2 regions of the Brevundimonas sp. DS20 genome follow, and region 2 is predicted to be linked to the other one. Evidence: predicted binding sites of a transcription regulator. Region 2 holds the regulator's gene; the other holds the start of a gene.

Region 1 (15,724 bases), 120 kb from region 2:
GCGCGACGGCCTGCTGTTCCTGGCCGGGGTCCTGTCCAGCTTCCTGGTCCTGGCGGGCGCCCTGCTGATCCTGCGCGCGGGCGGCGAGGCCATAGGCTGGGGCTTCCAGCTTCAGTCGCCGGCGGTGATCGCGGGCCTGGCCCTGCTGATGCTGGGCGTCGGCCTGAACCTGTCGGGCGTCTTCCATGTCGGGGCAGGACTGCAGGGGGCCGGCGCCGGTCCCCTGTCGCGACTGCCCGGCGGCGTGGGGGCCTTCTTCACCGGGGTGCTGGCCGTGGTCGTCGCCGCCCCCTGCACCGCCCCCTTCATGGCCGCCGCCCTCGGCGCAGCCCTGCTGGCGCCCTGGCCGGCGGCCCTGGCGATCTTCCTGATGCTGGGCCTGGGCCTGGCCCTGCCCTATGTGGCGATCAGCCTGTCGCCCGGCCTGTTGCGACGCTTCCCCCGGCCGGGGCCGTGGATGGAGCGGCTGAAGGCCCTGCTGGCCTTCCCCATGTACGGCGCGGCCCTGTGGCTGGTCTGGGTCTTTTCGCGCCAGACGGGACCCGACGCCTTGGCCCTGGTCCTCGCTGCGGGCCTGATGCTGGCCTTCGGTCTGTGGCTGTCCGGCATGAACCAGGCGCGCCGGGCCCAGGGCGGGACCGCCGTGGTCAGCGCCGTCGCCGCCACCCTGGCCCTGCTCTTCGCCGTCGGTTTCGCCGGTCTGGCCGCCACCCGGCCGCCGTCCGCGGCGGCGGCCGAGACCGGTTCCCTCACAGCCGCCCACTGGTCGGCCGAGGCCGTCCGCGCCGCCCAGGCCGCAGGCCGTCCCGTCCTGGTCAACTTCACCGCCGACTGGTGCGTCACCTGCAAGATCAATGAGCGCGCCGCCCTGTCCTCGCCCCGCGTCGCCGAGGCCCTGAAGGCGTCGAACACCCTCTATCTGGTCGGCGACTGGACCCGCCGCGACGACGCCATCAGCCGTGAACTGGAGCGTCACGGCCGCTCGGGCGTGCCCCTGTATCTGTTCTATCCCGCCGCCGGCGGCGAACCCCGCATCCTGCCGCAGTTGTTGACCGAGGGTGTGGTGGTCGAAGCGCTGACGGGACGGTGAAGACGCGGCGAGCGTCGGATGCGGCGGCTCAGTGGCGGATGACCAGCGTCCTCCGGATCTCGACCGCCTCCAGGCGGTCGATGCCCTTCAGCACCACGATCCACGACTGGCCGTCCGGAGGCGTGCTGTCGAAATGGACCTCGGCCTCGGGCCAGCGGTCGTCGACGACCGGCTGCATCTTTCGAACCCGCACCCGGCCCTCGGTCGGCTCTTCCTGATAGACGGTGTTCTTCAGCCGAACGCCCAGCAGCCGATCCAGCGGCAGGTCGGCCAGGGCGCGTCGCGGATCAGCGCAATCTTCCGGCTTGTCCGAACGACACGACAGGGCGAACCCCAGTTCGTCGCGGCCGGCGGCCCGCGCCATCGCCCGCGTCAGCCGGTCGAGCATTCGCAGGGTCGGTTCAAGCTCGCGCTCCGGGGCGCCGATCCAGCCGCCCTCTGACAGACACCCCGCATCAGAGGCGAGGTTCGGATAGGTCGGGGCGTAGAAGACGACGGTCTGAAAAGGCGTCAGCGCCAGCGGCGTGTCGTCGGCCGCCTCCTCGCCCACGCGCGGCGCCCCGGCCGAGGCGACGTGGGAGGTGCGGCGGCACAGGCCGTCCGAATGGACGCTCGGGCGCTCGTCGAAGCGAATGAAATAGCTCTGACCCGGAAGCCACTGTCGCCGGACGAGGCCGCCCTCGATCCGCGCCGCCGTCTCCGGCGGCAGTATCCGCTGCGCCAGGGCGACCGGCTCGGCCCCGCGCACCGCGCCGAGCGGAACGGTCGCGGATTCGACCATTGACGCGGCCATTGATGCGGCAACGGCGATCAGGGGCGCAAGACCAGCCATGGGGACTCCGGAAACGGTTTCCCCCAGCCTGCACCCGCACCGTCACCCCCGCAACCCGCAACCCGCAGAGGTCGGGGTTTCGCTCGCTAGACCTCAGGCTGAGGCGGGGCGGTGATCACTTCGACATTGTCGTTCAGCAAATAGGACAGTTCCGACAGGGCCGTAGCGCGCTCTGCGGGGGTAGCGGCGGCCTGAACCGCCTGGACCTTTTTCGGCATGTCCTCGGAGATGCCGCGCAGGATGCATTTCAGATCGCCGTCGGTGCCCCGTTCCTTCAGAATCAGATGGCCCTGCAGGTCCAGGGCCGCCAGTTCGTCCGCCTGGGCCTTAAAGCCGGTGAAGGCCTGGCTGGTGAAGAAACCGGCGTCGTCCGCAGCCTTTGACGCCGCCCAGCCGTCCACCATCGCCTTCAGCCTCCCGGACCGGGCCACGATGTCGGCGAACAGGGGCTCGGCCGCCACGGACACGGGGGCGCCGGCGGCCGCAGCGGGCTGATCAGCCGCCAGGGCCACGGCGGGATTGGACAGGGTCAGGGCGATCGTGAGAGCAAGGCCGCAGGACATGGGTGACTTCCTGTTTCAGCGTCGGCTAGGACGTTGAACCGGCATACGCTCGACCCGTAAACGAGTGTTTACCTTCCTTGTCTTCCCAAGATTTCTCCTCCCGAGGACGACTGATGACCCGCAACGACGCCTGGACCGCCTTCGACGCCGCCGCCGCAACGGCGGGCAAAGCCCGTATCGTGGACCAGTTCGCCGCCGATCCGGACCGGCTGGCGCGGATGTCGGTCGAGGCGGCGGGTCTCTATCTGGATCTGTCGAAACAGAGCTGGACCCGGGACGCCTTCGAGGCCTGTCTGGACCTGGCCCACGCCTGCGACGTCGAGGGCCGTCGCGCCGCCCTGTTCGCCGGCGAGGCCGTCAACCTGACCGAGGGGCGCGCCGTCCTGCACCCGGCCCTGCGCGCGCCCGCCGGCGCCGACTTCAGGGCCCTGGGCGAGCCGGTCTCGGCCGAGGTGGACGCCGTCCGCGCCGACATGAAGACCTATGCCGAGGCCGTCCGCTCGGGCGCCGAGGCGGGGGCCACGGGCCGCAAGTTCGAGGCCATCGTCCACGTCGGCATCGGCGGGTCGGACCTGGGTCCGCGCGTGGTCTGGGACGCCCTGCGCCCGCTGGACCCGTCCATCGATCTGCGCTTCGTCGCCAATATCGACCCCCGCGACATGGCTGAGGCCCTGACCGGCCTGAACCCGGAGACCACCCTGGTCGTGGTGGTGTCCAAGACCTTCACGACGCAAGAGACCCTGGCCAACGCCGAGGCGGCCAAGGCCTGGCTGGCCGCCGCCCTGCCGGCCGAGGGCATGACCAAACACTTCATCGGGGTGACGGCGGCGCCGGACAAGGCGGCGGCCTTCGGCTGCGGCCGCACCTTCGCCTTCCGCGACTGGGTCGGCGGACGCTATTCGCTGTGGTCGGCGGTCAGTCTGTCGTGCGGCATCGCCCTGGGTTGGGACGTGTTCGAAGCCATGCTGGCCGGCGCCGCCGCTATGGATGACCATTTCGTCTCGGCCCCGCTGGAGCGGAACGCGCCGATCCTTCTGGCCCTGGCCCAGGTCTTCAACGTCGACGGGCTGAACCGCCCCGCCCGCACCGTGGCGCCCTACGCCCACGCCCTGCGCCGCCTGCCGTCCTTCTTGCAGCAGCTGGAGATGGAGTCGAACGGCAAGCGGGTGCACCGCGACGGAACCCCCGTGACGCGCCAGACCTGCCCGGTGGTGTTCGGCGAGCCGGGCACCAACGGCCAGCACGCCTTCTTCCAGCAGATCCACCAGGGCCCGCAGATCGTCCCGGCCGAGTTCGTGATCGTCGCCAAAACCCATGCCGACGCGCCGGAATCGCCGCTCTGGTCCAACGCCCTGGCCCAGGGGCAGGCCCTGATGCTGGGCAAGACGACCGAGGCGGCCAAGGCCGAAGGCCTGGCCCAGGGTCTGTCGGAGGAAGAGGCCGCCCGTCTGGCGACCCACCGTACCTTCACCGGAAACCGCCCCTCGACCGCCATTCTGATGGACCGCCTGACGCCCGAGACCCTGGGCGCCTTGCTGGCCCTCTATGAACACAAGACCTTCGTTGAAGGCGTGATCTGGGACATCAACAGCTTCGACCAGTGGGGCGTCGAACTGGGCAAGGTCCTGGCCAAGGCGATCCTGAAGGACGTCCACGCCGGCGACCCCTCCGCCGATCTGGACCCCTCGACCGCCGGCCTGATGACGCGGTTGATGGGCTGACGCTCACGCCGGCGCGGCGTCGATCGTCAAGACGCGCCGGGGGGATCGTCTCCCGGCCGGCGGCGAGCGGTGCAGAACCTCCGGAAACTCCGGCCAGGCCTCCCAGCCCGGCGCCGTGCCCTTCATGACGGCGACATCGCCGGGGTGAAGGGTGCGGACCCGACGACGCGTGCCGATCAGGCGCCCGTCAAGATCCTCGCCGATCTCGCCGGCGAAGGCCCATTCCGGCCCCGGCCCCTCATAGGCGACGATCAGGCGCACCGGCACGGCGTCCTGGTGAAACCGCGGGCAGGCGCGCCGGGTCACGGTCTCGCACCGCGCACGCCAGGCCTCGCATCCGCTGATCGTCGCCACGATCTCCGCCAGTCTTTCGATGTCCTGGAGAAACCACTCGGGCGCCGCACCCGATAGGGCGATCCAGCGCCCGTCGCATTCGGCGGTGAAATCGGCCGGGGGCGGGGCGTCCGGCGGCATGGGGCTGGGCCTCGACCAGATCGCCATCCGCACCTGGGGCTCGAACAGGGTGGTGAAGACCGTGGGCGCAAGCCCCTGGACGACAGCGCCGACCGCCATGGAAATCCTTGCTGACGAAGAACGTTATACTATAACGTAACTCTCATGGCCGCCGCTCACGGTCAAGCTGGCGCAGCCCTGTGGAGCCCTCTCGTGTCCGAATTCAAGAAACTGCCCGTCACCGTCCTGTCCGGCTTCCTCGGGGCCGGCAAGACGACCCTGCTCAACCACGTCCTGTCGAACCGCGAGGGTTTACGGGCGGCGGTGATCGTCAATGACATGAGCGAGGTGAACATCGACGCGGCCCTGGTGCGCGACGGCGGCGGGGCGGACCTGTCGCGCACCGAGGAACGGCTGGTGGAAATGTCCAACGGCTGTATCTGCTGCACCCTGCGCGAGGACCTGCTGATCGAGGTCGGCAAGCTGGCGCGCGAGGGACGGTTCGACTGTCTGCTGATCGAGTCGACCGGAATCTCCGAACCCATGCCGGTCGCCGCCACCTTCGACTTCCGCGACGAGGACGGCTTCAGCCTGTCGGATCTGGCCCGGATCGACACCATGGTGACCGTGGTGGACGCCTTCAACTTCCACCGCGACTATCCCTCGACCGACCGGCTGAAGACGCGCGGCGAGCATCTCGGCGAGGACGACGAGCGCACGGTCGCCAATCTGCTGATCGACCAGATCGAGTTCGCCGACGTCATTGTGCTGAACAAGTGCGACCTGCTCGATGCGACGCAGCTGGGGGTGCTGAAGGCGATGATGACCCAGTTCAATCCCCGCGCCCAGATCCTCGAGGCGGTGCGCGGGGCCGTCGCCCTGGATCAGGTCATCGGCACGGGCCTGTTCGACATGGAACGAGCCGAACAGGCCGCCGGCTGGTCCCAGGCCCTGCGCGGCGAGGTGACGCCCGAGACCGAGGAATACGGCGTCTCGACCTTCGTCTATCGGGCGCGCAGACCCTTTCATCCCCGGCGCTTCTACGACCTGCTGAAGCGCGAATGGCCCGGCGTCTGGCGCTCCAAGGGCTTCTTCTGGCTGGCCAGCCGGATGGACTATGTCGGATCCTGGAGCCAGGCCGGCGCGGTGACGGAACATGAATGGGGCGGCCTGTGGTGGGCCTCGGCCCCGCGCGAGCGCTGGCCCGACGACAACCCCGAATGGCTGAAGGCCATCGAGGCCGTCTGGCGACAGCCCTACGGCGACCGTCGTCAGGAGATCGTCCTGATCGGCAAGGACATGAACCGCGACCTGCTGACCTCCCTGTTCGACGCCGCCCTCCTGACCCGGTTCGAGATGGAGCGCGGACCCAAGGGCTGGGCCAGGCTGGAGGATCCCTTCCCGCATTGGGGGCCGCGTCGGAACGCGGCATGACAAAAGGGGCGCCTCGATCGGCGCCCCTTCGTCATTCAGGCCTGTTGCCTACCAGCGGCGATCATAGCGGTAGTCGCGGCGGTCGTCCCGGCGATCGTAACGCTGCTCCCGACGCCAGTCGCGATAATCGCGGCGCTGCTCCCAGCGCGGATCGCGGCTGTTGATGCCGTGTTCGCGCTCCCAGTGGCCTTGGTTCCGGTAGCAGCGGCCGCCGCGGTAGTATTCGCAGCCCGAACCCCGGTTGGTCGCCACGGCGCCCAGGGCGGCCCCGGCCAGGGCGCCTCCGGCGATATAGCGGCCGTCGCCGTTGCCGTAGAGGGCGCCGGCCAGACCGCCGACGGCGGCGCCGATCAGGGCGTTCTTGGCGCTGTCGTCGTCGCGGTCGCGATCACGATAGGACTGGGCCGAGGCGGGTGCGGCCGTCAGGCTCAGGGCCATGACGGGCGCGGCGGCGACAGCGATGATCTTCGGCATCTTCGACATGGTCGATCTCCTTCTTCATTGCCCGATTGCGGTCCTTCACCGGATTGCGTCGAGCGTTGAAGCGGTTTTAGCCGGCCCAGTTTGAACCTCCCCGGCGCCTCGCGTTCATTTCGGGTTCATTTGTCTCTGAAGTTTCGCGCAGGCGTCGCTTGACGCCCGCACCCTCTCTGCCTAACTCCCGCTCGCGTTAGCACTCTCCCCTGCCGGCTGCTAAACGGCGACGGGGAAGGGCTGACCCATTGTTCAAATCGCCCCATTCGGGGGATCAAGGGAGACAACCGATGGCGTTTCGTCCGCTCGGCGACCGCGTGCTGGTCAAGCGCGTTGAAGAAGAATCCAAGACCAAGGGCGGGATCATCATCCCCGACACCGCCAAGGAAAAGCCCCAGGAAGGCGAAGTCGTCGCCGTCGGCCCCGGCGCCCGCGACGACTCGGGCAAGGTCAACGCCCTGGAGCTGAAGGCCGGCGACCGCATCCTGTTCGGCAAGTGGTCGGGCACGGAAGTGAAGATCGACGGCGAAGACCTGATCATCATGAAAGAGTCGGACGTGCTTGGAGTGCTGAGCTAAGGCTCAGCCCTCAGTGGCGAGTGATCAGTGGCGAGTGGCGAGCAGGTTTCCGGACGAAACCGCCGCCGTCGCCCCAATCTCAGATCCTCGCCACTCGCCACTAACCACTCGCCACTCACACAAAAGGAGCTGCCCGCATGGCCGCTAAAATCGTACAGTTCAACACCGACGCGCGCGACAAGATGCTGCGCGGCGTCAACGTCCTCGCCAACGCCGTCAAGGTGACCCTGGGTCCGAAGGGTCGCAACGTCGTGATCCAGAAGTCCTTCGGCGCCCCGCGCTCGACCAAGGACGGCGTCTCGGTCGCCAAGGAAATCGAGCTGGAAGACGCCTTCGAGAACATGGGCGCCCAGATGATCCGCGAAGTCGCTTCGAAGACGAACGACAAGGCGGGCGACGGCACCACCACCGCGACCGTCCTGGCTCAAGCCATCGTGCAAGAGGGCCTCAAGGCCGTCGCCGCCGGCATGAACCCGATGGATCTGAAGCGCGGCATCGACAAGGCCGTCGGCCTGGTGCTGGAAGAGGTCAAGACCAACTCCAAGCCCGTTTCCAACAACTCGGAAATCGCCCAGGTCGGCACCATCTCGGCCAACGGCGACTCCGAAATCGGCGAGCTGATCGCCCAGGCCATGGCCAAGGTCGGCAATGAGGGCGTGATCACCGTCGAAGAAGCCAAGACCGCCGACACCACCGTCGACGTCGTCGAAGGCATGCAGTTCGACCGCGGCTATCTGAGCCCCTACTTCATCACCAACGCCGACAAGATGGAGGCCGTTCTCGAAGAGCCGCTGATCCTGCTGTTCGAGAAGAAGCTGACCTCGCTGCAGGCCATGCTGCCGATCCTGGAAGCCGTGGTGCAGTCGGGCCGTCCGCTGCTGATCATCGCCGAGGACATCGAAGGCGAAGCCCTGGCCACCCTGGTGGTCAACAAGCTGCGCGGCGGCCTGCGCGTCGCCGCCGTCAAGGCGCCGGGCTTCGGCGACCGCCGCAAGGCCATGCTGGAAGACATCGCCATCCTGACGGGCGGCCAGGTCATCTCGGAAGACCTGGGCATCAAGCTGGAGAGCGTCACGCTCGACATGCTCGGCAAGGCCAAGAAGGTCTCGATCACCAAGGACGACACCACCATCGTCGAAGGCGTGGGTGAGAAGGCCGACATCGAAGCCCGCGTGGCCCAGATCAAGCGCCAGATCGAAGACACCACCTCCGACTACGACAAGGAAAAGCTGCAGGAACGTCTGGCCAAGCTGGCCGGCGGCGTCGCGGTTCTCCGCGTCGGCGGCTCGACCGAAGTCGAAGTGAAGGAAAAGAAGGACCGCGTCGACGACGCCCTGAACGCCACCCGCGCCGCGGCTGACGAAGGCATCGTTCCCGGCGGCGGCATCGCCCTGTTGAAGGCCTCCAAGATCCTGGCCGACGTCAAGGGCGACAACGCCGACCAGAACGCCGGCATCGCCATCATCCGTCGCGCCCTGCAGGCCCCGATCCGTCAGATCGCCGAAAACGCCGGCGTCGAAGGCTCGATCGTGGTCGGCAAGGTGCTGGAGAACAACGACGCCTCCTTCGGCTTCAACGCCCAGACGGAAGAATACGGCGACCTGGTCAAGATGGGCGTCATCGACCCCGCCAAGGTCGTCCGCACGGCCCTGCAAGACGCCGCTTCGGTGGCCGGCATCCTGATCACCACGGAAGCCGCCGTCGCCGACGCCCCCAAGAAGTCGGGCGGCGCCGCCGCTCCTGACATGGGCGGCATGGGCGGCATGGGTGGGATGGACTTCTAAGTCCAAGCCTTCCGACGCTGAAATGCAGAAGGGCGGGACCGCGAGGTCCCGCCCTTTTCTCTTGTCGCGCCCGTTCTGTGAGCGTCTGGATTATCGCGCTCAGAATTCGGAGATCGCGCCCGGCCGGCGCGACCGGCTCTTCAGCCACATGACGCCCAAGAGATCGGCGAAGGCGACCTTCAGCCGGCCCCAGTTGGTGTATTTCGACCGGCCCGTTTCGCGGTGCCGGTGATCGACGTCCAGATACTGGTTTCGGTAACCCTCGCGGATCATCAGGGCCGGCAGATAGCGGTGGATGTGATCGAAATAGGGAAGCCGCAGGAAGACGTCGCGGCGAAAGGCCTTCAGCCCGCAGCCGGTGTCGTCGGCGTCGTCGCCCAGCAGTCGACGACGGATGCGGTTCGCCCAGACCGAGGCCTGGCGTTTGGCGGCGCTGTCCTGGCGCTTGGCCCGTCGCCCGCCGATCAGACCGACGTCTGCGGGGGCCGCAAGCAGGGCGTCCACCAGCCGGGGCGCATCGGCCGGCGGGTTCTGACCGTCGCCGTCCATCGTCACCACCACCGATCCCCGCGCCGCCAGCACCCCGGTGCGCACCGCCCGGCTCTGGCCCGCATTGGTTCCGTGGGCCAGAACCCGCAAGGTCGGCAGTTCGGCCATGGCCGCCTTCAGCTCGGCCAAGGTCGCGTCCCTGGAGGCGTCGTCGACGAAGATCATTTCATAGGACCGGCCGGCGAAGGCGGCCGCGATTTCACGCGCCAGGGGCACGGCGGCGCCGGCCTCGTCGTGAACGGGAACCACGACGGAGATCTGGGGCGCGTCAGGAGCGATTTGGGCGGTCATGCCGCTCCATAGACGAGATCGACGGCTTAGGGGAGACGGCTGACGCCGGCCCGGTCCCCGTGTAAGGAGTCTCTCATGAAGAGCTTCGATCTGGATCGCCGCATCGCCGGCTGGAGAGGCCCCCTGCTGGCGGCCCTGTTGACGCTGGTCGCCGGCCTGCCGGGCCTGCTGCTCCTGCCGCCGCTGGATCGGGACGAAAGCCGCTTCGCCCAGGCCACCGTCCAGATGCTGGAGAGCGGCGACTATGTGGACATCCGCTTCCAGGACGAGCCGCGCTGGAAGAAGCCGGTCGGCATCTATTGGCTGCAGGCCGCCGCCGTCGCCCTGACCTCGGACCCCGAGGATCGCGAGATCGCCCCCTATCGGATCCCCTCTCTCCTGGGGGCCATGCTGGCCGCCTGGGCTGTCGCCTGGGCGGGTTCGGCCCTGCTGGGCGCGCGCGTCGGCTTCTTCGGCGGCGCGATCATGGGGGCGACCTTCCTTCTGTCCACCGAGGCCGGGATCGCCAAGACGGACGCCATGCTGTGCGGCGCCACCACCCTGGCCATGGCCGCCCTGGCGCGAATCTATATGGCGACCCGAGCCGGGGAACGACCGATCCGGCCCCACAAGCTTCTGTTCTGGCTGGGCCTGGGGCTGTCGATCCTGATCAAGGGGCCGATCGGCCTTCTGGTCGTGGCCCTGGCGATCCTGGCCCTGTCGATCTGGGACCGGGACGTCCGCTGGCTGGGCCGGCTGGGCTGGGGCTGGGGCCTGCCGCTGGTGGCCCTGATGGTCGGCCCCTGGGCGATCGCCATCACCATAGCCACCGACGGGGGCTTCTGGCGCGAAGCCATCGGCGGCGACCTGGCGCCCAAGATCGCCGGGGCCCATGAAAGCCATTCCGGCTTCCCGGGAATGTATGTGCTTCTCGCGCCCCTGCTGTTCTTCCCCTCGACCCTGCTGCTGCCTGCCGCGGTCGCGACCGGCTGGTCCCGTCGGGCCGAACCGGCCATCCGCTTCCTGGTCTGCTGGCTGGTTCCCGGCTGGCTGATGTTCGAACTGGCCCCGACCAAGCTGTGGCACTACACCCTGCCGACCTTCGGCGCCCTGGCCCTTTTGGCCGCCGCCGCCCTGGCCCGGCCGATCGGCAAGGTCTCGCGGATCACCGGCGCGGTCCTGGCGGTGTTCGCCGCCGTCCTGATCTGCGGCATCACCGTCTATGGCTTGACCGTCTACGGCACCTCGACGGCCCAGACCTGGGCGGCCCTGACGGTCGGTTCGGCCCTGGCGGCCGCAGCCGTCGGCGGTTTTCTGCTGCTGAACCGGGCGCCGGCGGCGGCGCTCGTCGCCTCCCTGGCCTTTGGGATCGTGGCCCACGCCGCCCTGTCGGGCACGATCCGGCAGCTGCGTCCCCTGGCCATCGCACCTCGGCTGGAAAAGACCCTGGAGGCGGCCGACCTGCATCCCCGCCAGGGCCGCACGCCCGGACCGGTCGCCATCACCGGCTTCCATGAGCCCAGCTTCGTCTTCCTGACGGGTCGGGACACGGATCTGACGGACGCCCAAGGCGCCGCCCGCGCCCTGGCCGAAGGGCGGCCGGCCATCGTCGAAGGGCGAGACGCCGACGCCTTCCGCGCCGCCGCCGGGCGGCTGGGTGTGGCGGGCCGGGCGGTCGGCGTGGTGCGGGGCTACAACTATTCCGCCGGAGACGAGGTGAGCCTGACCGTCTATGCGCCCCCGCCCCGCACGGCGGAGCCTGCGACGCAAGCCGCCCCCGCGACGGCGGCGACGCGATGAGCCGCCTCATCCAGATCGTCGAGGTCGGGCCCCGTGACGGGCTTCAAAACGAAAAGGCCGTGCTGGACCCCGCCGTCCGCGCCGAGCTGGTGCGGCGGCTGGAGGCGGCCGGAGCCCGGCGGATCGAGGCCGTCTCCTTCGTCCATCCTAAATATGTGCCGCAGATGGCCGGGGCGGAAACGGTGATGGCGGCCCTGCCTCACGAAGCCGGACGCAGCCGCATCGGTCTGGTGCTGAACGGCCGAGGCTATGATCGCGCCCTGACCACGGCCGTGGACGAGGTCAATGTCTCGCTTTCCGCCACCGACGGCTTCGGCCTGAAGAACCAGGGCCTGGCCGTCAAGGACCAGCTGGCTATGCTGGGCGAGATCGTCGCCCGCCGTCACAACAGCCAGACGTCCGACGTTGTCCCCTCTCTGTCGGCGACCCTGTCATGCGTCTGGGGCTGTCCGTTTGACGGAGAAGTCTCGGTTCAGCAGGTCGGCGACCTTGTGGGGGCGATCGGCGCCTTGGGCGTCGGTGAAATCGCCCTGGCCGACACCATCGGCGCCGGAGATCCCTGGGCGGTGACGCGCAAGGTCGAGGCCGCCCGCCGGGCGGCGCCGGAGGCGCGCCTGCGCCTGCATTTCCACGACACGCGCAACACCGGCCTGGCCAACGCCTATGCCGGCGTGGAGGCGGGGGTGGACGTGTTGGACGCCTCGGTCGGCGGCATCGGCGGCTGTCCCTTCGCGCCCGGCGCCACCGGAAACATCGCCACCGAAGATCTGGTCTATATGCTGGAGCGCGCGGGTTTTCAGACCGGCTATGATCTGGACGCCCTGATCGAAACGGCGCGCTGGATCGGTGCGGTGCTCGGCCGCCCCGCCCCGTCCGCCCTTAGCCGGGCAGGCGGCTTTCCCCGCAGGTGACGAACGGACGCAATAGGGTTAATCAGACTTAAGAAGCGCAGCCGTTGCGCCGGGGAGAGGAGCCGCCATGCTGATCGCCATACCCCTGCTGCTGATCCCGGTGGTCCTCTACAATATCGTCGTGCTGTTCGGCGCAGACGGAAACGGCGGCATGAGCCAGGCCGACGCCCTGCTGCGTGATCCGCTGTTCTCCATTCCCATGGCGTCAGGGGCCCAGTGGAATGTGGGCTCGGGCGACCTGATCCTGTTCGTCGGCCTGATCCTGCTGTTCTTCGAACTGGTGAAATCGACGTCGAGCCAGAGGGTGGCCATCGTCAATCACGCCCTGTCGATGGTCCTGTTCATCATCGTCCTGGTCGAATTCCTGCTGATCCGCGGCTTCGCCACCTCGACCTTCTTTCTGATCGTGGTGATGATCCTGCTGGACGTGCTGGCCGGCTTCATCGTGACCATCATCGCGTCGCGCAAGGATTTCGACCTAGCCAACTGACGGCCGGTGCGCGGGGCGGCGAAAAGACGATTTAGGAAAAGGCGGTGAAGATCAGCGCCACGACGGCGACGTCGAAGACCTTGGCGGCGAGGCTGAGGGCGGCGGGCATGGTGTGTCCTGGCGGAGGCGTTTCGATACGCCTTCAGCAAGTTCCGTGCCGCCCGACGCCTAACGCCCGATCAGACGTCGGTCTTGGACGCGCGCCCGACCGGCGGCCGTCGCTCGGCCTCGCCCGAATACTCAGCCCCCAAATAGGCGGCGCGCGCGGCGTTCAGAACCGGAGGACCGCCCTTCAGGCCGCGCCTTTGCCCCTTCTGGCCCATCTGCTGGGCCACAAAGGCCGCCGCGCCGGGTTCGCCGGCCGTATGGACGGCAGGTCTTGCCGAGGACCCCGTTGCAGCCTCGGCCTCAGCCTCGGTCAGCGGCGCCGGGACCAGGGCCTTGGCCGCCGCCTGCTGAGCGCGCCGTTCGCGCTCGCGCCTTTCACCTTCGCGGCGATCCACGCGCTCAGGTCCGCTGACCGCCTGGATCCGATCGGTCATTTCGGCTTGGACTCGGCGAGACGGTCGATCTGGGCGCGCATTTCGTCCATCTGGCGGCGCATCTCCTCCAGGGCGTCGCTGTCTGCGGCCGCCTTGGTTTCCGCCGCCGGCGGGGCGGCCGTCTCGCTTCGGCCATAGCCGAAGCCGGGGAACATCTGCATCGCCCGTTCGAACACGGCCATATTGGTCTTGGCCGCCTCCTCGATCAGGGTCGCGCCGGCGCCGGCGCCGAAGGCCCGGCTCATCTGACTGGCGAACTGCTCCTGCTGACGGCTGAAGTTGGTCAGGGACATTTCCAGATAGGAGGGCAGAACGCCCTGCATCGAGCCGCCGTAGAAGCCGATCAGCTGACGCAGGAACTGGACCGGCAGCAGGGCCTCGCCCCGGCTTTCCTCTTCGAAGATGATCTGCGTCAGGATCTGGCGCGTCAGGTCGTCGTTGGTCTTGGCGTCATAGACGACGAACTCGGTCCCCTCGCGCACCATGGCGGCAAGGTCGTCCAAGGTCACATAGGTGCTGCTGCGCGTATTGTAGAGACGCCGGTTCGCATACTTCTTGATGACGACCTGATCGCCTTCGCCGGTCTTTCCGCCCTTGATGTTTTCGTCAGCCACGCTTGTTCTCGCGATTTTGCAACGCGCCACTATCGTCCGTTGCGGCGCGAAGCGCTAGAGGCTGATCCCAAGCGCGCCGCAAGGCCTCAGTGGCTCATCGCCGGGGCCAGTACGACCCCGACCAGGACGGCCGTCCAATGCACCGTCGCCCCGGTGACGACGAAACCGTGCCAGATGGCGCGGCGGAACGGCACCTTCGGGCTGATGAAGACCAGCACCCCGGCCGTATAGATCAGCCCGCCCAGAACCAGCAGGGCCAGGGCGACGGGGTGGACCGTCTCCACCATTGGCTTCAGAGCTGCGACGGCCAGCCAGCCGAAAACGACATAGACCGCGCTCCAGAACCGGTCGGATATGCGCGGCGCGAACAGCTTCACCCCGGCGCCCACGAAGGCCAGGGTCCAGATCAGGGCGGTGAAGCCGATCGACCAGAGACCTTCGAACCTCTGGGTGGTGAAGGGGGTGTAGCTGCCGGCGATCATCAGGAAGATGGCCGCCTCATCCAGGCGGCGAAGCACCGGACGGGCCGCGCACGGGTTGGTCCAGTTATACAGGGTCGAGGCGGTCAGCATGCCGATCAGGCACAGGGCGTAGATGGCCGTGGCCAGAACGCCTCCGACCCCCGTATAGACCCCTGCCAAGCCCGCCAGAACGACGCCGCCGACGGCCGCCAGCATCAGACCCACCGCATGGACCCAGAGGTCCGCCAGCCTTTCGGCCCGGGTCTGATAGTGCTCGATCATGTCCAGCTCGTCCGGCGTGCAGACATGGGTGACAAGGCGTTTCAGCGTTCCCAGCATGGCCAATCAAATCCAAGATCGTCCCTATCGTTCCGACAGAATGCGCCGTCAGGATGACGAAGGACTGAATCCGGCGCGGTGTTTCGTCCGCTAGGTGACGAAGCCGCCCATATGCGGCAAAAGAGCCACTCGATAATTCCGCAGAGAGTGAAATCCCATGACCGAGGTCGTCATCGTCTCCGCCGCCCGCACCCCCGTCGGGTCGTTCCTCGGCGCCCTGTCGTCCTTGCCCGCCTCCAAGTTGGGCGAGATCGCCATCAAGGCGGCGCTGGAGCGGGCCGGGGTCGCGGGTGATGAGGTGGACGAGGTGATCCTGGGCCATGTGCTTCAGGCTGCGGCCGGCCAGGGCCCGGCGCGTCAGGCGGCGGTCGGCGCCGGCGTGCGCCAGTCCGCCCCGGCCTGGAGCCTGAACCAGATCTGCGGTTCGGGCCTGCGGGCCGTCGCCGTCGCCGCCCAGCAGATCGCCCTGGGCGACGCCGGGATCGTGGTCGCCGGCGGACAGGAGAGCATGAGCCAGGCGCCCCACGCCCAGCAGCTGCGCACGGGCCACAAGATGGGCGACGTCGCCCTGATCGACACCATGATCAAGGACGGGCTGTGGGACGCCTTCAACGGCTATCACATGGGCCAGACCGCCGAGAACATCGCCGACAAATGGGGCATCACCCGCGAGGCCCAGGACGAGTTCGCCCTGGCCAGCCAGCACAAGGCCGAGGCGGCGCAGAAGGCCGGCAGATTCGCCGAGGAGATCGCCCCGGTGGTCATCCCCGGCAAGAAGGGCGACGTGGTCGTGGACCAGGACGAATACATCCGCCACGG
Region 2 (15,724 bases):
GCCTCGTCGCCGGCCTGTTGCTGAACGCGGCGCTGGAGCGACGCAACGGACTGGACGAGGCCCTGGCCCAGCCGCCCGCCCGCGCCCTGGCGCCGGTCGATCGCGCCTTCGCCCGCGCCGTGGCCATGGCGGCGCTCCGTCGCCTGGGCGAGATCGACCAGATACTGGATCGCCGCCTGCAGAAGTCTCCGCCCGAGGCCGTCCGCACCCTGATGCGCATCGCCCTGGCTCAGACCCTGGTGCTGGAGACCCCGGCCTTCGCCGCCGTCTCCACGGCCGTGAAACTGGCCGAGCGGGACCCCAAGACCCGGCCGTACAAGAACCTGGTCAACGCCGTGCTGCGCGGCGTGGGCCGCGACGGCGCCGGCCTGACCACGGCCGAGAGCAATCTGCCCGACTGGATCGCCGCCCGCTGGCGGGCGACCTATGGCGAGGCGGCCCTGACCGGCCTGGCCTTGGCCGCGCGCGAGGAGCCGCCGACCGATCTCAGCCTAAAGCCCGGCGTCGATCCCGCCGCCGTCGCCGAGGCGGTGGAGGGCGAGGTTCTGGACGGGGGTACGGTCCGCACCGGCCGTCGCGGCGATGTCGCCGCCTGGCCCGGCTTCGAGACCGGCGATTGGTGGGTTCAGGACGCCGCCGCCGCCGTCCCCGGCCGCCTGCTGGACGTCAAGCCCGGCGAGACCGCCCTGGATATGTGCGCCGCCCCCGGCGGCAAGACCCTGCAGCTGGCGGCCGCCGGCGCTTCGGTGGTGGCCCTGGACCGTTCGGCCCCGCGTCTGAAACGCCTGACCCAGAACCTGGAACGCACCGGACTGACCGCCGAGGTGGTCGCCGTCCCCGCCGAGGACTGGGAGGACGACCGCACCTTCGACGCCGTGCTGCTGGACGCCCCCTGCACCGCCACCGGCACCTTCCGCCGCAATCCGGAGGTTCTGCGCGCCACCAAGCCGGCCGAGGTCGCCAAATTGGCCGACGTCCAGCACCGGCTGCTCGACGCCGCCGCCGAACGGGTCAAGCCGGGCGGCCGTCTGGTCTATTGCACCTGTTCGCTGGAGCGCGAGGAAGGGGAGACCCAGGTGATCGCCTTCCTGCGCCGCAACCCCGGTTTTCGCACGGTTCCCGCCGACCCCGCCGCCGTCGGCGCCCCGGCTGAGGCCCTGACGCCGGAAGGCTGGCTGCGCATTCTGCCGTCCCAATGGGCCGAACGCGGCGGCCTGGACGGCTTCTTCGCCGCACGGCTGGAGCGGATTTCCTGACGGTCGGCGGCTTGCCCCCGTGGGCAAGCCGTCCTATCCGAGGGCCCATGGCCGCACCCCTGATCTGCCCGTCCATCCTCGCCAGCGATTTCGCGCGCCTGGGTGAAGAAGTCCGCGCTCTGGAAGCCGCCGGCGCCGACTGGATCCACATCGATGTGATGGACGGCCATTTCGTGCCCAACATCACCCTGGGCCCGGACATCGTGAAGGCCATCCGACCGCACACCCGTCTGCCGTTCGACGTCCATCTGATGGTCGCGCCAGTCGATCCGTGGCTGGAAGCGTTCCGCGAGGCGGGCGCAGACGTCCTGACCGTCCACCCTGAGAGCGGAGCGCACCTGCACCGCACCCTGGGCCGCATCCGCCAGCTGGGCGCCAAGGCGGGCGTCGTGTTCAATCCCGCCACCCCGCTGTCGATCCTGGAAGAGGTGGTCGATCTGGTGGATCTGGTTCTGATCATGTCGGTCAATCCCGGCTTCGGCGGCCAGAAGTTCATCGACAGTTCGCTGAAGAAGATCGAGACGGCGCGCGCCATTCTGGATCGGGCCGGGTCGGCGGCTCATCTTCAGGTGGACGGCGGCGTGACCTCGGCCAATGCGGGTTCTTGCGTCGCCGCTGGGGCTGACGCCCTGGTCGCGGGCTCCTTCGTCTTCAAGGGCGATTATGCGGCCAATATCGCGGCCCTGAAGTCCGCTCCGAACCCTTGGACCGCCGGGTGAGCCCCTTGGGTCCCTTCGCTCCGCGGCGCGAGGCCGAGACGCCGGACGTCGCCTCGGGCCAGATTCCGGGCCTTCCGGGCGCGCCGGTCCGCACGCCCGTCCGGGCGGGGCAGGCGGCGACCAGCGCCGGTCTTTGGCCCGCCATCGCCGGGCGTCTGATCACCCGTCAACTGTGGATCGAGCTTTACGGCCTTCCCGGCTATGGTCTGACCCTGAGCCCCGTGCTGGCCGGGGGCAAGGTCACGGCCTTCGCCGCGACGCCGCGGGATTTCCGGCCGCACGATCCCGCCCCGGGCAAGAACCTGCTGGTCGGGCGCTTCATCCTGGCCGGCGCCTCCATGGAGGTGGAGCCGCCGTCCGATCCGTGGAACCGACCCAGTCCGTCGCGGCCCTTCGCCGTCGAACTGCACGCCTTCAACTGGCTGCCGGCCCTGATGGCCCAGGGCGAGCGCGGCGCGCGCGAGGCCCTGCGCCTGACCCTGGCCTGGGCGGACGCCTTCGCCCGCTGGTCGCCCTTCGCCTGGGGCCCGGAGATTCTGCCGCGCCGGGTGATCAACCTGGCCTGCGCCGCCCGCCGCATGGGGGCGGTGGCGACCGAGGCGGAACGGCTGAGGCTGGCCGACAGTCTGGCGCGTCAGACGCGCCAGCTGTTGCGTCCGCCGGGCGGCCTGGCCACGCGGGCCGAGCGTCTGACCGCCGCCGCCATCGGGGGCTGCGTCCTGGCCGGAGCGCCGGGTCAGGGGCTGAGACGCCGCGCGCTGGGCGGTCTGGCGGGGGCGCTGCGCGTCACGGTTCACGACGACGGTTCGCATGCGTCGCGCAGCCCGGAGGCGGGGCTGGAGCTGCTCTTGGACCTCCTGACCCTCGATGACGCCCTGGCCCAGCTGTCTGAACCGACGCCGCAGCCGGTGTCGGAGGCGATCGACCGCCTGACCCAGGGCTTGCGCCTTCTGACCCTGCCCGACGGGCGGCTGGCCGGTTTTCAAGGCGGCGGCCCCTCGTCGGCCGCCCGTGTGGCCGCCGCCCGAGCCCATGACGAGGCCGCCGCCACGGCGCGCGCAGCCGATCGGACCCATCCCCCCGTCGGCCGGATCGGCGGCTTGGTGCGGATCGCCAGCCCCCTGTTGTCCATCATCGCTGACGCCGCCTCGCCCGCGCGCGGCGCCTGGGGCGCGACGGCCTGCGCCCAGCCCCTGGCGCTGGAGATCGCCTGCGGCAAGGACCGTCTGGTCACCGGCTCCGGCTGGACCCCCGCAGCCACCGATCGTCAGGCCCTGCGCCTGACCCCCGGCCATTCGACCCTGACCCTGGGCGAGCGGTCGCTGAACGAACCCTTGGGCGGCTGGAAGGGAGAGCTTCTGGGACCGCGCCTGGTCGGGCCGCCGATCCATGTGACCACCGACCAGAGGGAAGCCGAGGGGGCGGTCTGGCTGGAGATGGAGCATGACGGCTGGAACGAAGCCTTCGGCCTGAACCACCAGCGGCGCCTGTATCTGGACCAGAGGCTGGACGAGTTGCGAGCGGAGGAGAAGCTTTTCCCGACGCCCGGCCGCAAGGAGGTGATCCGCCAGATCGCGGCCCCCTACGCCATCCGCTTCCATCTGGAGCCGGGGGTTCAGGCCTCGCTGGCGCGCGACCGGCGCTCGATCCTGCTGCGCGGCGCCTCGGGCCGGGGCTGGTGGTTCCGCACCGACGGCCCCGACGTGGCCATAGAGCCCAGCGTCCATATCGACGCCGGGCTGACCCGCCGATCGCTGCAGATCGTCGTGCGGGGATCGGCCCGCACCGACAGCGAGACCAAGATCCGCTGGAAGCTGAGCCCAGCGGGCGCGAGCGGCGATCCGAGCTGATCCTCGTCAGAAACCGTCCGTGGGGTGACGAGGCGGCCGTTTGGCGCTAGAGGGCGCGCCATCCTCCCCAAGCCTTCACGGACGCCGCCATGCCCGCCGCTCCCGACTTCCCCCCCGCCCCTGACCGGGTCAAGCCGCAACGCGCCCTGATCTCCCTGTCCGACAAGGCCGGGCTGGAAGACGTCGCCCGCACCTTGAACGACCTGGGCGTCGAACTGGTCTCGACCGGCGGCACCAAGGCGGCGATCGCCAAACTGGGCCTGCCGGTCAAGGATGTGGCCGATCTGACCGGCTTCCCCGAGATGATGGACGGCCGGGTCAAGACCCTGCACCCCGTGGTCCACGGGGGCCTCCTGGGCGTGCGCGACGCGGCCGACCACGCCCAGGCCATGACCGACCACGGCATCGGCGCCATCGATATCGTCTGGATCGACCTCTATCCGTTTGAATCAACCGTTGCGGCGGGCGGTTCGTTCGAGGCGGCGGTCGAGAACATCGACATCGGCGGCCCGGCCATGATCCGTTCGGGCTCCAAGAACCACGGCTATGTCGCCGTCGCCGTCGACGGCGAGAGCATCGGCCTGATCCTTGAGGCGCTGAAGGCGGAAGGCTCGACCGATCTGGCCCTGAGAAAGCGGCTGGCCGCCCGCGCCTTCGCCCGCACCGCCGCCTATGACGCCGCCGTCTCCGCCTGGTTCGCCCAGCAGGTCGAGGACGCCGCCCCGGCCCGCAAGTCGATCGCCGGTTCTCTGGCCCAGACCCTGCGCTATGGCGAGAACCCGCACCAGACCGGCGCCTTCTACCGCACCGGCGAGCGCCGGCCGGGCGTGGCCTATGCGACCCAGGTCCAGGGCAAGGAGCTGGGCTACAACAATATCGCCGACGCCGACGCCGCCTATGAGCTGGTCGCCGAGTTCGAGGCCCCGGCCTGCGTCATCGTCAAACACGCCAACCCCTGCGGCGTGGCCGTGGGCAAGGATCTGTCGGAAGCCTATGCCCGCGCCCTGGAATGCGACGCCGTCTCGGCCTTCGGCGGCGTGATCGCCGTCAACCGGCCGCTGAACGGCGACGACGCCCGCGCCATCACTGGAATCTTCACCGAGGTCGTCATCGCCCCCGGCGCCGACGACGAGGCCAAGGCCGTCTTCGCCGCCAAGAAGAACCTGCGCCTGCTGATCACCGACGGCCTGCCCGATCCGCACGGGCCGGGCGAGGTGTTCCGTTCGGTCGCCGGCGGCTTCCTGGTCCAGAGCCGCGACCGGTCGCTGATCAAGCCGTCGGACCTGAAGATCGTGACCAAGCGCCAGCCGACGCCGACCGAGATCCAGGACATGCTGTTCGCCTTCACCGTGGCCAAACACGTCAAGTCCAACGCCATCGTCTACGCCAAGGACGGCCAGACCGCCGGCATCGGCGCGGGCCAGATGAACCGCCGCGACAGCGCCCGCATCGCCGCCATCCGCGCCAAGGAGGCCGGGGAGGCCAAGGGTCTGACCACTTCGCTGGCCGAGGGGTCGGCCTGCGCCTCGGAAGCCTTCTTCCCCTTCGCCGACGGCCTCTTGGAAGCCGTCGCGGCCGGGGCCACGGCGGTGATCCAGCCCGGCGGCTCGATGCGTGACGCCGAAGTTATCGCCGCCGCCGACGAGAAGGGGATCGCCATGGCCTTCACGGGCGTGCGGGTCTTCCGGCACTGACCCTAGGGAAAGAAGGCCGCTACCGCTCGCGACGCGGTGAGCGGCCTTCTTTCCATCGTTGACGTCCTCGCGTTCGTGACTGGACGCCCCCCGCGCGCCGTGATGGTCTGGCGGTTCCCCCGTTTCTGGAGCCGTCCCATGACCACCCTGATCCGTCCCGAAGGCCAGACCGCCGATGATCTGAAGCTCAGCCGCAGGGCGGTGGGGGCGCTTGGGGGGCTGTTCTTTTCCGGCTATGCGGTCGCTGCCCTGGCCAGGGAGGCCAAGCCGATCACCACCGACGCCGCCGGATTGGAGACGGCGGAGGTCGCCTATCCGGCGCCGGACGGGTTTCAACTGCCGGCCTATGTGGCGCGTCCGACCGGAGACGGCCCCTTCCCCGTCGTGATCGTCGTGTCCGAAATCTTCGGGGTCCACGACTATATCAAGGACGTCTGCCGCCGCCTGGCCAAACAGGGCTACGCCGCCATCGCCCCGGCCTTCTTCGTCCGGGTCGAGGATCCGGCGCCCCTGTCCGACATGGGCCGGATCATGCAGATCGTGGGCGCGGCGAACTATGAACAGGTGATGGGCGACCTGTCGGCCACCCTGGAATGGGCCAGCCAGCAGCTGTGGGCGCGCGACGGCAAGGTCGGGATCACCGGCTTCTGCTGGGGCGGCAAGGTGGTGTGGCAGGCGGCGGCGCGCTTCGCCGCCATCGGCGCGGGCGTGGCCTGGTACGGCCGTCTGGCGCCGGCGGTGGACGCGACCCCGGCCCAGGTCTCGTCCGGCCAGCCTTGGCCGGTCGATCTGGCCGACGACCTGAAGGCGCCGGTGCTCGGCCTCTACGGCGGTCAGGACCAAGGCATTCCCCTGGCCAGCGTCGAACGGATGCGCCAAGCCCTGGCGCGCGCCGGTCAGACCCAGAGCCGGATCGACGTCTATCCCGACGCCCCGCACGGCTTCCACGCCGACTACCGCGCCAGCTACGCCGAGGCGGAGGCCAAGGACGGTTGGGCCAAACTGCTCGCGGTTTTCGATAAAGCGTTAAAGAATTAGGCGGTTATTGGGTGAAGGCGCGGCGACCGACCGCGCGGCTCGGGAGGAACGACGTGGTCGGAAAACGGTTGAAGCGGACGATTCTGCTGAGCGTCGGTCTTCTGGCCCTGCCGCTGGCGGCCTGCGGCGGGGTGGCGGCGGAGGAGGCGGTTCCGGTTCGGTCACGCCGGTGATTCCCCTCCTCCTCCTCCTCCCCTCCCCGCCTCCACCGCCGCCACCTCCCCCTGCGCCGCCGTCCACCACGTCCGCCGAATATGAGCGCAACTATGGCGTGGCCAATGTGAAGGCTGAGGCGGCGTGGCGGGCGGGCGCCACCGGGAGCGGTGTGACGGTCGCCGTGGTCGATTCCGGCGTCAGCCGAGACACGGCGGATTTGGTGGGGCGGATTTCCGCCGCCTCGACCGACGTGGTTCCCGGCCGCAATACGCCCTATGTCGCCGACAGCAGCCACGGGACACGGGTCTCCGGGGTGATCGCCTCCAACTTCAACGGCCAGGGCACGATCGGCGTCGCCTATGAATCCACGATCTTGTCGATCCGCACCGACATCTCCGACTGCGAGGAGAAGAACACCGACGTCTGTTTCAGCAGTTCGGACCTGGTCCGGGCCCTGGACTACGCCGTGGCCAATGGGGTCAAGATCATCAACATGTCCCTGGGCGGCGACGACCGTCTGGGTTCGGCCTTTGAGGCCGCGCTGCTCCGGGCGGTCAATTCGGGGGCGGTGATCGTCGCCTCCTCCGGCAATGACGGCGAGGCCAATCCCGGCTGGCCGGCGCGCTACGCCGTCGATCCGCGCTTCGCCGGGGCCGTGATCGCGGTGGGATCGCACAACGCCTCCAACGCCATGTCCAGCTTTTCGAACAGGGCCGGGGTGGCGGCGGCGGGCTATATCTCGGCGCCGGGCGAGGCGATCGTCACAGGCTGCGATACGACCAGCTGCTGGCGGGTCAGCGGCACGTCCTTCTCGGCCCCGCACGTCGCCGGCGCCCTGGCCCTGTTGATGGACGCCTTTCCCAATCTGACCGGCCGCCAAGCCCTGTCCCTGCTGATAGAGACTGCGCGGGACGCCGGGGACGCCGGGACCGACGTCGTCTATGGCCGCGGTCTTCTGGACCTGGCGCGCGCCTTCCAGCCGGCGGGGACCACTTCTGTGCCCCTGGCGGACGGCGCGACCCTGGTCGCCGCGACGGAGCCCGGCAGTTTTGTCGGCTCGGCCTTCGGCGACGCCTTTGCACGCCAGACGGCGCTCGAGACCGTGCTGTTCGACGGCTATGATCGAATGTTCGCGGTCCAGCTGGGCGGCGCTTATCCGACGGCGCCCAGCCGTTCGTACCAGGCTGCGCCGTTCGAACGCAGCCGCACCGCCACGACCAGCCTCAGCCTGCCCCGCGGCGGGCGGCTGAGCCTGACGGCGGCCCAGCTTGACGAACCGGTCGAGGCGGTGACGGCCCGCCGCGACCTGACCGACGCGCCCTGGCTGGGCGACGAACCCCGCCAGGAGGCCCTGCTGGATCTGGAGATCGGCCGCCTGAACTTCGCCACCTGGCAAGGTCGCGGCGGCGCCGTCTCTCCGTTCAAGGGCGCGGCCGGCGACGGTTTCGCCGCCCTGGCCCAGGCCGATCATGCGGCGCGCGGTCAGGTTCGGCTCGGCGCCTTCACCCTGGCGGCCGAGAGCGGCGGGGGGGACCGTCGCATGCCGCTGCGTCGGGTCGAGGAAGCGGCCTCGACCTACAGCCGCGCCACCCTGGCCTGGCGCGGCGCCGACGGCGGCCTGTCGCTGAGCCTGGGCGCCCTGGACGAACGGCTGGGGCCCTTGGGGGCCTTCATCCCGGGCGGTTCGGACTTCGCCCTGCCGTCGCGGACCCGCTTCTATGCGGTCGGCGGGGACTGGGCCCTGCGACCGGGTCTGGCCCTGCTCGGCGAGGTCGGCGTGGGCGCCACCGAGACCGAAGGCCGTTTCCTGTCGACGGACGGGGCGGCGATCAGCTCCAACTGGCGGCTGGCCCTGCTGACGGGTTGCACCGCCCTGTGCGATCGGATCAGCTTCACCGTCTCACAGCCGCTCCGGATGGAGCGGGGGACCTTCTCGGCCTGGCTGGCGGACGTGCCGGTCGATTATTTCGACCCCCTGACCTATTCGCGTCGCCGCTTCTCGGCGGCGCCCAGCGGGCGTCAGATCGACTTCATCCTGGGCGGCGAACGCAGTCTGAGGGACGGCTCCAGCCTGTCGCTGCAAGCCGTGGCCAGCCGCGAGCCGCGCCACACCGCCGACGCCGCGCCCGAGTTCGCCCTGATCGGGGGCTGGCGACGCCGGTTCTGAGGGGGTGTCGGCGCTGGTGAAGGTGAGCGAGAATTGTGCGGCCTCGAACGTCGTGCCGAACGCCTCGCTCACCTGCCGCTCACCAGCACTATTCACTAGCACAAACCCCCTCAGAGGAGGGCGGTGATCAAGCCTTGCCGTCGAAGGCGTGAGTCTGGGGTTCGCCGCCGCCGCCGCCATAGGGGTTTGACGGCTGGGCGCCCGATCCCTTGGCGGCCACCACCACCATGGCCGGGCGGATCGTGCGGCCGAACAGTTCGAAACCGGACTGCATGGTCTGGACCACGGCTCCGCCCGGCACCGTGTCCGACGGCTGTTCAATCATGGCCTGGTGCAGATGGGGGTTGAAGGCCTCGCCGGCCTCGGGCGCGACCCGCTTCAGACCGTTGGTCTCGAACGCCTGCAGCAGGGCCTTCTGCGTCATTTCCAGACCCGTCACCAGACCGGCCGTGGCGCCCTCGGCCTCCTTGGGCGCGGCCATCAGGGCGCGCTCCAGATTGTCGGCCACGCCCAGCAGATCCTTGGCGAAGCGCTGGATGGCGTAGGCGCGGGCGTCGTTCTGCTGGGCCTCTGAACGGCGCTTCAGATTCTCCATCTCGGCGGCGACGCGCAGGGCGCGGTCCTTCCACTCGTCCCGCTCGGCGATCACGGCGTCCAGCGGCGCCAGATTGTCCGAGGGATCGGCGTCCAGCCCGTGTTCGGCGTTGGCCTGGGCCATGTCGGCGTCCAGTTCGTTGAAATCGTCGTTCTGGGGTTTGTCGCTCACGTTTCTTTCCCGTCCAGCATTCGGCCCAGCACCCGGGCGGTATAGTCCACCAACGGAATGACACGGGCGTAGTTCAGTCGCGCCGGTCCTATGACGCCTATGGCGCCCAGAACCCGCTGTCGGCCGCTCATATAGGGCGCCGCGATCACGGCGGAACCCGAAAGTGAAAACAGACGGGTTTCAGCGCCGATGAAAATCCGCACCCCCTGCGCCGCATCCACCCCGTCCAGCAGGCCGATCAGCTGTTCCTTCTGCTCCAGGTCGTCGAACAGGACCCGCACCCGCTCCAGATCGGCCAGGCCCTCGCCGTCCTGCAGCAGATTGGCCCGACCCCGCACGATCAGGGCCCGCTCGCGGTCCGGCCCGCCGGACCAGGCGGCCAGACCGTCCTCGACCAGCCGGGCGGCGGCCTGGTCCAGCTCGCGCCGGGCGATCTCCAGCTCCTGGGTCATTTCCCGCTTGGCCTCGGCGAAGGGCCGGCCGCGCAGCCGAGCGTTCAGGAAGTTGGAGGCCTCCGTCAGGGTCGAGGGGGTGACCCCCGCCGCCAGGGTCATGATCCGGTTCTCCACCGTGCCGTCGTCGGCGACGATGACCGCCAGGGCCTGATCGCCGCCAAGCGCCACGAACTCCACATGTTTGACCCCGGCGTCGCGCACCGGGCTGGAGACCACGCCTGCGCCCCCCGCCAGGCCCGACAGCAGGTTGGACGCCTCGTCCAGGGCGGCCTCGAAATTGCGGCCCCGGCCGGCCAGGCGGGCGTCGATCTCGCGCCGCTCCTCCTTGGTCAGGTCGCCGATTTCCAAGAGGCCGTCGACAAACAGGCGCAGACCCGCATGGGTGGGAATCCGCCCCGCCGAGGCGTGGGGCGAGGCCAGAAGGCCCGCCAGGGTCAGGTCCTGCATCGTATTGCGGATCGAGGCCGGCGACAGGGCGATCCCGCCCAGCGACAGGGTCCGCGACCCCACCGGCTCGCCCGTCTCCAGATAGCTCTCCACAATGCGCCGGAAGATGTCGCGCGCGCGCGCGTCCAGGCCGGCCAGCCCCGCCAGAGACTGGCCCGTCGCCGGACCGCCGTCGAACGGCGGGGTTTTGGGGGCATACAGGCTCACGTTTTCAGGATAATCACCGCCGCCCCAGCTTCCAAGGACTCATCTCATGCGCCATTCGCAACGCACCGACGCCCAGCTGCGTCCCGTGACCATCGAGACCGGCGTCAATCGCTACGCCGAGGGCTCGTGCCTGATCACCTTCGGCCACACCAAGGTTCTGGTGACGGCCTCGGTCGAGGAGACCATTCCCGGCTGGATGCGGGGCAAGGGCCAGGGCTGGGTCACGGCCGAATACGGGATGCTGCCCCGCGCCACCCACACCCGCGGCCGCCGCGAAGCCGCCGCCGGCAAACAGACGGGCCGGACGCAGGAGATTCAGCGTCTGATCGGCCGCAGCTTGCGCGCCGTCGTCGATCTGAAGGCGCTGGGCGAGCGTCAGGTGGTGCTGGACTGCGACGTGATCCAGGCCGACGGCGGCACCCGCACCGCCGCCATCACCGGCGCCTGGGTCGCCATGGCCTCGGCCCTCAACTATCTGCGCGACGAAGGCGTGCTGAAGGCTGATCCAATCCTGGACCAGGTGGCGGCGGTGTCCTGCGGCGTCTGCGACGGGGTTCCGGTGCTGGACCTGGACTATGAAGAGGATTCCGAGGCCGAGGCCGATTCCAACTTCGTCCTGACCGGTTCGGGCCAGATCGTCGAGATCCAGGCCACGGGCGAAAAGCGCGGCTTCACCCGCGCCGAGTTCGACCGCCTGTTCGCCCTGGCCGAGACCGGCTGCGCCGAACTGTTCGCCCTGCAGAAGGCGGCGCTGGAGGCGGTGCGCTCTTAAGGAGTTTCGTGCGTTCAACAGGCGGGTCATCGTGGCTATGACCCTCAGCCCGGAGATGTCGATGCGCCCTTTCCTGTCCGCCTGTTTCGCCCTGTCGGCCGCCCTCGCGGTCGCCGCCTGCCAGTCCGGGGAGGACAGGACCGCGCCCGCTGCGGACCCCGGTTCGGGCGCGCAGACCATAGCAGAGACGGCTCCGGGTCCGGCGTCTTCGGATCAGCCCGATACGGGCGCTGAACGAGGCCTCGCAGCCCAGACCGCATGCCGCGCGGATATCGGCGAGGCGGCGGCGGCGCGTCTGGTCGAGCGCTGCATCAAGGTCAGCCCGGCCACCCATCCGCCCTGCCACGCCGACAATCCCTGCGCCCTGATCCGGGGCGAGATCGACCGGTCCTGCAAGCTGTGGGACAAGGATCCGCCCGCCGAATGCCGCTCTTGAGACGGCTGTTATGAAAAAGGCCCCGCCGTCGCCGGCGGGGCCTTCGTCATTCAAACCTCAGGCCGAGGCTCAGTCGCGACGGCGACGGCCGCGATCGCCGCCTTCGCGCTTGGGACGGCCGCCGGTGTCTTCCGACAGCGGCTCCTCGCCGCGTTCGGCGCGTTCGGCGTTGATCTTGTCGGTGATGTCTTCGCCGGTGGTCTGGTCCACGACCTTCATCGACAGCTTGGTCTTGCCGCGGTCGTCGAAGCCCAGGAACTTGACCTTGACCTCCTGGCCTTCCGACAGGACGTCGGCCGGGTTGGCGACGCGTTCCAGAGCGATCTGGGACACGTGGACCAGGCCGTCCTTGGCGCCGAAGAAGTTCACGAAGGCGCCGAAGTCGACGACCTTGACCACCTTGCCGGAGTAGATGGCGCCCACTTCCGGTTCCGAGGCGATGGACTGGATCCAGGCCTTGGCGGCGTCGATCTTCTCCTGGTCATTGGCGGCGATCTTGATCGTGCCGTCGTCGCCGATGTCGACCTTGGCGCCGGTCTTCTCGACGATCTCGCGGATCACCTTGCCGCCCGAACCGATCACTTCACGGATCTTGTCGACCGCGATCTTGATCGTCTCGATCTTGGGCGCATGTTCGCCCAGCGAGGCGCGCGGGGCGTCCATGGCCTTGGACATCTCGTCGAGGATGTGCAGGCGGCCGGCAGAGGCCTGGGTCAGGGCCTGTTTCATGATCTCCTCGGTGATGCCGGGGACCTTGATGTCCATCTGCAGCGAGGTGATGCCTTCCGAGGTGCCGGCGACCTTGAAGTCCATGTCGCCCAGGTGGTCTTCGTCGCCCAGGATGTCCGACAGGATGGCGAACTCGCCCGACGGCTCCAGGATCAGGCCCATGGCGATGCCCGAGACCGGACGGACCAGCGGCACGCCGGCGTCCATCAGGGCCAGGGACGAACCGCAGACCGTGGCCATCGAGGACGAGCCGTTCGACTCGGTGATCTCGGAGACCAGGCGGATGGTGTAGGGGAAGTCTTCCTTCTTCGGCAGCATCGGACGGATGGCCCGCCAGGCCAGCTTGCCGTGACCGATTTCGCGACGGCCGGGCGAGCCCATGCGGCCGGCTTCACCCACCGAATAGGGGGGGAAGTTGTAGTGCAGCAGGAAGGACTCCTTGTAGGTGCCCTGCAGGCTGTCGATGTACTGTTCGTCCTCGCCGGTGCCCAGGGTGGCGACGACCAGGGCCTGGGTTTCGCCGCGGGTGAACAGGGCCGAACCGTGGGTGCGCGGCAAGACGCCGACTTCCGATACGATGGCGCGGACCTTGTCCAGGGCACGGCCGTCGACGCGGTGAGCGTTCTCGATGATGTCGCGACGCAGGACGTCGGCTTCGCATTCCTTGAAGGCGGCCGAGAATTTGGAGCTGTCGACGCCCTCGGGGTTCTCGTCGGTCTTCACCAGGGCTTCGGCGGCCTTCTTCTTGGCGGCGTCGACGCCCGAGCGGCGCTCGTACTTGCCCGGCTGGGCGTAGGCGGCCTTGATCTCCTCGCCGACCAATTTCTTGATCGCGGCGACGACGTCGGAATGGTCTTCGGCCTGGAAGTCGAAGGGCTCCTTGGCGGCGTGTTCGGCCAGATCGATGATGGCGTCGATCACCGGCTGCATGCCGGCGTGGGCGAACATCAGGGCCTTCAGCATGGCCTCTTCCGACAGCTCCTTGGCCTCGGATTCCACCATCATCAGGGCGTCCTGGGTGCCGGCGACCACCAGATCCAGGTCGGAGCCTTCCATCTGGTCCACGGTCGGGTTCAGAACCAGCTCGCCGTCGATGAAGCCGACGCGGGCGGCGCCGATCGGACCCATGAAGGGCACGCCGGAAATGGTCAGGGCGGCCGAGGCGGCGACCATCGACAGGACGTCGGGGTCGTTCTCCATGTCGTGCTGCAGCACGGTGACGACGACCTGGGTCTCGTTCTTGAAGCCCTTGACGAACAGGGGGCGGATCGGGCGGTCGATCAGGCGGGAAACCAGGGTCTCCTTCTCGGTCGGGCGGCCTTCACGCTTGAAGTAGCCGCCCGGGATCTTGCCGGCGGCGAAGGTCTTTTCCTGGTAGTTGACCGTCAGGGGGAAGAAATCCAGGCCCGGCTTGGGCGAACGGCCGTAGACGACGGTGGCCAGAACCACGGTCTCGCCGTAGGTCGCCAGCACGGCGCCGTCGGCCTGGCGGGCGATGCGGCCCGTCTCCAGAGTCAGCGGGCGTCCGGCCCACTCGATCGTCTTGCGTTTGATATCGAACATATTTCGTCTTTCGTATCCCGGACGGCGTATTCCGTGCGGGGTCCCATCATTGGGCGGATGCGTCGGCGTTCAGTCCTTCGATCCAAGGGCCGCCGCGCCATCGCGGAGACCCGGTTGAGGACCGGCTCGGCCCTCGCGTCTGCGCCGTTAAAGTCCTGCGGCGCGCAGGTCGGTTCTAATCGCACAACGAGGCGCGGACGTGACCGCCCGCGCCTCGTCATACAGTCTTACACGGATCCGCGCCCTTAGCGACGCAGACCCAGCTTGGCGATGAGCGCCTGATAGCGCCCGGCGTCGACCTTGTTCAGGTGGTCGAGCAGACGGCGACGTTGCGACACCATCTTCAGAAGGCCACGGCGAGAGTGGTTGTCCTTCTTGTGCGTCTTGAAGTGTTCGGTGAGGTTGGCGATGCGCTCCGACAGGATCGCGACCTGAACCTCGGCCGAGCCGGTGTCGCCGGCGGTGCGGGCGTTGTCGGCGATGATTTCGTTCTTGCGTTCAGCAGTGATCGACATCGAAGGAGTCCTTTCTTGGCCTATCGCGCTTCGCGCTGCTTGAGGCCGTGGGGTCTCGGCCCTTGCCGAATGGCCCGGGCCTAGAGGTTGAAAACGCGGTCGGGTTCTAACCGGCCGGCCCGCAATTGACAGAGTGCGACGAGGGTCTGGCCCTGGAAGGCTGAAACCGTTCGCGAGCCGTCCGACAGACGGGTCTTGAGGGTTTCCACCTGACGGGGGAGCAGAACGATCGGGCGTCCCTGCCGAAGCGAGAAGGCGTCCTGTTCCGTCACGGCCAGATCCGGGATGTCGTCCAGAGCGGTCGCGACGGGAAGCAAGCCTTCCGAGGCGGCGCCCCTATGCACCATTTCCTCCAGAGAATCCAGAGTGACGGCGTTTTCCGTGCTGAAGGGCCCGACCCGCTCGCGCCGCAGGGCCGACACATGACCCTCGGCGCCCAGGGCCAGGGCCAGGTCGCGGGCCAGGGAACGGACATAGACGCCCTTGCCGGTCAGGATGCGGATCTCGACATGATCGGCGTCCGGCGCGGCCGTCGCCTCGGCCGAATGGATGATCACCCGCCGGGACGGCAGTTCGAAATCCACCCCGTCGCGGGCCAGATCATAGGCGCGGGCGCCGTCCACCTTGATGGCCGAGAAACGCGGCGGCGTCTGGTCGATCTCGCCGACGAAGGCGAACAGGGCGGCCTTCACCTGCTCAAGGGTGGGGCGCACGTCGGAGCGGGCGATGATCTCGCCCTCGCGGTCCACGCTGTCGGTCGAGACGCCCCAGTTGATGGTGAAGCGATAGACCTTCTGCGCCTCCATCATCATCGGCACGGTCTTGGTCGCCTCGCCCAGGGCGATCGGCAGGATTCCGCTGGCCAGGGGATCCAGCGTCCCGGCGTGACCGGCCTTCTGGGCGTTGAACAGGCGGCGGATGCGGCTGACCGCCTCGGTCGAACCCATCTCGAAC

Evidence for each region. The regulator HrcA, encoded in region 2, represses chaperone genes, less so after heat shock. The targets are predictions, from matches to a motif close to GTTAGCANTCNNNNNNNNNGANTGCTAAC.
Region 1: the regulator HrcA is predicted to act here: its motif matches at 6,763-6,791, upstream of groES (co-chaperone GroES).

The regions. Positions count from the first base shown of each region.
Region 1 is NZ_CP012897.1:643,849-659,572, forward strand. Features, by position in the region: gene JL11_RS03100 (protein-disulfide reductase DsbD family protein) at 1-1,090, shown strand, start outside; gene JL11_RS03105 (hypothetical protein) at 1,119-1,871, opposite strand; gene JL11_RS03110 (hypothetical protein) at 2,009-2,485, opposite strand; gene pgi (glucose-6-phosphate isomerase) at 2,599-4,206, shown strand; gene JL11_RS03120 (DUF1826 domain-containing protein) at 4,210-4,779, opposite strand; gene zigA (zinc metallochaperone GTPase ZigA) at 4,873-6,093, shown strand; gene JL11_RS03130 (hypothetical protein) at 6,142-6,576, opposite strand; gene groES (co-chaperone GroES) at 6,858-7,145, shown strand; gene groL (chaperonin GroEL) at 7,283-8,929, shown strand; gene JL11_RS03145 (glycosyltransferase family 2 protein) at 9,029-9,769, opposite strand; gene JL11_RS03150 (ArnT family glycosyltransferase) at 9,845-11,548, shown strand; gene JL11_RS03155 (hydroxymethylglutaryl-CoA lyase) at 11,545-12,459, shown strand; gene JL11_RS03160 (hypothetical protein) at 12,527-12,949, shown strand; gene JL11_RS03165 (hypothetical protein) at 13,129-13,491, opposite strand; gene phaR (polyhydroxyalkanoate synthesis repressor PhaR) at 13,488-14,105, opposite strand; gene trhA (PAQR family membrane homeostasis protein TrhA) at 14,192-14,905, opposite strand; gene JL11_RS03180 (acetyl-CoA C-acetyltransferase) at 15,063-15,724, shown strand, end outside.
Region 2 is NZ_CP012897.1:760,223-775,946, forward strand. Features, by position in the region: gene JL11_RS03625 (RsmB/NOP family class I SAM-dependent RNA methyltransferase) at 1-1,256, shown strand, start outside; gene rpe (ribulose-phosphate 3-epimerase) at 1,304-1,975, shown strand; gene JL11_RS03635 (heparinase II/III family protein) at 1,972-3,825, shown strand; gene purH (bifunctional phosphoribosylaminoimidazolecarboxamide formyltransferase/IMP cyclohydrolase) at 3,915-5,519, shown strand; gene JL11_RS03645 (dienelactone hydrolase family protein) at 5,658-6,557, shown strand; gene JL11_RS03650 (S8 family peptidase) at 6,829-8,880, shown strand; gene grpE (nucleotide exchange factor GrpE) at 9,008-9,646, opposite strand; gene hrcA (heat-inducible transcriptional repressor HrcA) at 9,643-10,695, opposite strand; gene rph (ribonuclease PH) at 10,802-11,527, shown strand; gene JL11_RS03670 (hypothetical protein) at 11,589-11,963, shown strand; gene pnp (polyribonucleotide nucleotidyltransferase) at 12,033-14,255, opposite strand; gene rpsO (30S ribosomal protein S15) at 14,501-14,770, opposite strand; gene truB (tRNA pseudouridine(55) synthase TruB) at 14,851-15,724, opposite strand, start outside.